DNA from 2 places in the Sporosarcina sp. 179-K 3D1 HS genome. Region 1 is predicted to be linked to the other one. Evidence: predicted binding sites of a transcription regulator. Region 1 holds the regulator's gene; the other holds the start of a gene.
The links. The regulator LexA, encoded in region 1, represses DNA repair genes until DNA is damaged. The targets are predictions, from matches to a motif close to CGAACATATGTTCG.

Region 1 (2,474 bases):
CGCTATGCTTGTCAGTAAATGTCCTCACATGCCGGAAACCAAGTTGTGCGGCAAGGGATTGCAGTTCTTCTTCCTGCCGTTTTAACGACATTTCCTGTGTTTCCTTCTCTGTACTCACCCGACAATAACTGACGCATGTTTTGTCTCCTGTACTCATTGTCCAATCCCTGCCATTTGATGTTTTTCTATATAAGGCAGGTTCACTTCTTCAACAGGCATGCGCAGTGTATCCCCTTTAATAATTGTAGTATCCGAAAGATCGTTCATTGTGATCACTTCCCGTATCCATTGTTCCTTTGTCATGTTATCGGAAGCATATAAGGAAGCAAGCCCCCAAAGCGTGTCGCCTTCTGTTATGGTGACTTCCGTATAAGCTTGTTCTTTAGCGAGTTTATACGTACCGATCAATGTAGCGCTGATACAAATTACAAATATTAGTAAGATATAAGAGTTGTTTTTAATAAAAGCCATGTATAAATCCCCCTATTGCGAATGTTAGTTCGGAATACTTGTTCTCATTATAAGAACACTTGCTTCCATTTGTCAATCCTTTTCTCGAACTTGCGTTTGCTTATTACCCGAACACCTGTTATACTGTAAAGTAAGAAATTTAATCAATTACGCCTCGGCGTAATTGCGTCCAGATTTTTTCGAGCTTGAGGCCTGCGTGATGCAGGTCATGCAGTCGTTGCGACAGGACGTCGCGCTTTTAGACTGCCTTCCTCTTGACTCCTTTCAAAATCTGTGACATCCGCCGGAGGCATTATCTGAATTCAGCAAGCGTTTGAAAAAACCCATTGAAGTAGAATGCGCTTCATTCATAGCGTCAACCATAGAATTGGGAATCTTGCTGAATTTAGATAAATTACTAGATTGTTAGTTGAGAGGTGAATGGTTTGAAGAAGATTTCAAAGAGACAAGAGGATATTTTAACTTTTATTAAAGACGAAGTCAGGAAAAAAGGGTATCCGCCATCCGTAAGGGAAATCGGAGAAGCAGTCGGGCTTGCTTCCAGTTCCACTGTTCATGGCCATCTGGCAAGGTTAGAAAGCAAAGGGTATATTCGTAGAGACCCAACGAAACCGCGTGCGATCGAAGTTCTCGATCCAGAAGGCTTGGATGCCATGAAACCAGGCGTACTCCATGTTCCGTTAGTGGGGAAGGTGACGGCCGGACTTCCAATTACAGCAATTGAAAATATTGAGGAGTATTTCCCGTTGCCCGAATCATTCGGCACAAGTGAAGATAATTTATTCATGCTTGAAATTGTCGGGGAAAGTATGATTGACGCAGGTATCTTAAATGGAGACCATGTCGTTGTCAAACAGCAACAAACGGCTCAAAACGGTGAGATTGTCGTTGCTATGACGGACGAGGACGAAGCAACGGTCAAACGATTCTTTAAAGAAAAGGATTATTTCCGCCTTCAACCGGAGAACCCTTCGATGGACCCGATCATTGTCGATAATGTTACCATCCTTGGAAAAGTTGTTGGTGTCTACCGGATGATTCATTAATCACAAAAAGAGCTGCTTACTCGTTTTAACGTAGGCAGCTCTTTTTTGTGTGGACTCGGAGGAATTGTGTCCGGGCCATGATAGTTTTTCGGATTGCCATGACAGTTCGACCGGGCCATGACAGTTTTTCGGATTGCCATGACAATTCCCGATTTTCCCATGACAGCTCGGCCGGGCCATGATAGTTTTTCGGATTGCCATGACAGTTTCACCAATTGCCATGACAATTCCCTGTTTTCCCATGACATTTCGCCCGAGCCATAAAGCATTGCACTACTTCCTCATCCTTACTCCCCTAACAAGTCCCCGTTGACCAATTTCCAAGTAGAAGCAAGGACGGCGGCTTTGATGTGCTCATAAGTTAATCCACCTTGTACATACGCGGTGTACGGTGGACGGATTGGGCCGTCAGCAGTCAATTCGATGCTGGACCCTTGGATGAATGTGCCGGCCGCCATGATGACATCGTCTGCATAGCCTGGCATATAGGACGGCTCCGGTGCAAAATGCGCATCAATCGGAGAGTTTTCCTGGATGGTCTGGCAGAATGCGATCATCTGCTCCGCCGTCTCAAACGAAACAGATTGAATTAAGTCGGTCCGTTCCTCTGCATAATGGGGCGCGGTCTTCATTCCATAGCTCTCCAACAAGGCAGCCGTAAATAGAGCCCCTTTCAACGCTTGGCTCACCACATGGGGGGCCAGAAAGAATCCCTGGTACATTTCCAACAGCGTATCCAGAGAAGCGCCTGCCTCCGCTCCCAACCCCGGCGAAGTCATCCGATAGGCGCATTTTTCCACGAGATCGGCACGACCCGCGATATACCCCCCGGTGCGAGCCAAACCACCACCCGGATTTTTTATGAGGGAACCGGCCATCAAGTCCACTCCGATATCCGTCGGCTCCTGTTCTTCGACAAATTCGCCGTAGCAATTATCGACGAATACAATCAACTCC
Region 2 (2,474 bases), on a different contig from region 1:
AATGAACTTTCTCTTCATTCTATGCGCCATAGGTGGGGGCAACTACTGCTGGGCCAACAGCATGCTTCTTTTATTTAAAATGTCCGCCGATCAGTTTGGCCCGTTCAATCGCCGTACCCGCTTCTGTGTAGGAAGCGGCACGGAGAACGGCGGTGGAACCGTATTTCGTGCGAAGGGCGTCCATCGTTTCGCCGAGTTGCCGGTTCCGCCACTTATGCTCGTCAAACAGGCTGAGCTGCATGGAATGCTCCTCTTCCAGATTGCCGAGGCTGATATGCAAACGGCGCACCGGCCGCCCGTCATGGAACTCATCCAGCAGTTCCGTGCAGAGCCGATGGATGACCATCGTATCATTGGTCGCTTCCTCCATCGTGCGCGACCGGCCGAATCCGCCCCCGAGCGCATGCTTGGAATAGCCGACCGCCAGATGGACGGTACGCCCCATCCTTCCCGCTTGCCGTGCGCGCATCGCCACGTCTTCGCACATTTCCAGCAATACGGTCAGGATGTCCTTTCTTTTCACATAATCGCGGTACAGTACTTGCCCTTTTCCATAGCTGACCTGCCCTTCGACAAGGGGAGGCAGTCCGAGGTCGGATAGGTCGATGCCGTGCGCATGGTAATATAATTGATTGCCCATGATGCCGAACCTCTTTTCGAGATGTTCAAGAGGGGTGCGGGCCAGATCGCCGACCGAAAAGATACCCATCTGATTCAATCTCTTTTCCATGCGGCTGCCGATCCCCCACATCCGGCTCAGCGGGGCGACCGGCCATAGCTTTTCAGGCACATCTTCATAACGCCAAAGAGCGACCCCCGTTTTTTTCGCCTCGAGATCGAGCGCCAGTTTCGATAGCAGCATATTCGGTCCCATCCCGCAGGCGGAGCGCAGCTGGAATTGCTGGAACAGATCCTCCCGTATGCGCTTGGCCGTCTCGACGGGGGGACCCCATAGGCGCTCGGTCCCGGTCAGGTCGACAAAACTCTCATCGATGCTGTAGACATGAATGGCTTCCTTCGGTACGTAACGATGCAGCAGCCGGGTGATTTCCATCGAGACGTCGATATAGAACTGCATTTTCGGCTCAATCAGATGGATGGCGGGATCGTCCGGGATTTCGTAAAGCCGCATGCCGGTCTTGATGCCGAATTGCTGCTTGAGCGCCGGTGAAGCGGCGAGGACGACACCGCCTTTGCGCTCTTTATTCCCAATGATGGCGATCGGTGTCTCCATCACTTCCAGCCCCTCGATTGCGGCCGAGCAGCTGGCGTAAAAGCTGCGCATGTCGAGGCAAATGATATTTCGTTCGGGCAGATGTTCATACATAGGCATTCTCCTCGCTATACAAACATTTGTTCTATTTCTAGTATAGCGTGAGAAAGCGCCTTTATTCAAGTTGACATATTTTCCAGAAAAGGAAAACAACCAATCCGCATCGACTCACGGATTGGTTGTTTTTGGTGAATGAACGAATGGTTCGGCAACCGGACGCTCGGCACTCTTCTTCTCCACCTTGAAGGACAGAAGGAAAGCGACTAGCAACAGCCCTGCGCATAACAGCAGTGCGGTAGGGATTCCGCCGACATTGTCGATGATCCAGCCGCCCAGACCCGGGCCGAGCAATTGTCCCGCCGCAAAATAAATCGTGACGTAGCCGAGGGCGATCGGAGCGTAGGACGGATGGATCTGCTCAGTGGACAATGCTTGAATGAGCGACAGCATGCCGACCACGGTAACTCCCCATAAAAATTGGCTGATGATAAAGCCGAGCGCAGCCGGAAAGACGACGGGCAACACCATGGAGAAGGATCCGATGATCAATGTGATGAGCAACGATCGCTTGCGCCCGATCTTATCCGAAATGCTTCCCCAAAGCGGACCGCTGAAGATCGACATGATGCCGCCGAGCGCCATGATCTGGCCTGCCTGATATGGATTGATGCCCGCTTCCAAGATGAAGCTGAACAGAAAGCTTTGTGGAATCAAATACGCGAAACCAATCAGCCCATAGATGCCCGCCACTAGCAGCACCCGCTTATGTAAATACACTTCTTTCCAAAGCGATTGCTCTTTCTGTCCCTTATCCAATAAAGGGACTGGCGGATCGCGTAAAATAAGTAGCGCCGTCAACGTCGACAAGATGGACAAGATGCCATAGAAGAACCATAACTGCCGCCAACCTTCCAGTTCGAACCACGTCGTGAAAAACGGGACGAGTGTACTGGAGATGAGTGTGCCAAGCCCGAGACCGCTCACCATGAAGCCGATCATCATCCCTCGTCGATGCGGGAACCACCCGACGATGATATTGACGAGCGGCGTATAGGTGAAAGCGGTTCCAATTCCGAGTAAAGCCATCCCGGCAAGAGCCGTTCCGTAGCTATGGACGGACGCCAAATACATCAAGGCAAGCGCTACGATGAAAGTGCCGAGTACGACGAGCTTACGTGAACCCCATTTCGCCGCCAAAATC

Region 2: AB1K83_RS05455 (DNA polymerase IV) is a predicted target of LexA. The motif match lies at 1,347-1,360, and genes of this name have one in related genera.

What each region holds. Positions count from the first base shown of each region.
Region 1 covers NZ_JBFEGI010000001.1:143,620-146,093, forward strand. The annotation lists gene AB1K83_RS00760 (recombinase family protein) at 1-157, opposite strand, end outside; gene AB1K83_RS00765 (LysM peptidoglycan-binding domain-containing protein) at 154-471, opposite strand; gene lexA (transcriptional repressor LexA) at 897-1,517, shown strand; gene AB1K83_RS00775 (hypothetical protein) at 1,514-1,786, opposite strand; gene AB1K83_RS00780 (aminotransferase class I/II-fold pyridoxal phosphate-dependent enzyme) at 1,805-2,474, opposite strand, start outside.
Region 2 covers NZ_JBFEGI010000003.1:64,284-66,757, forward strand. The annotation lists gene AB1K83_RS05455 (DNA polymerase IV) at 71-1,327, opposite strand; gene AB1K83_RS05460 (YbfB/YjiJ family MFS transporter) at 1,442-2,474, opposite strand, start outside.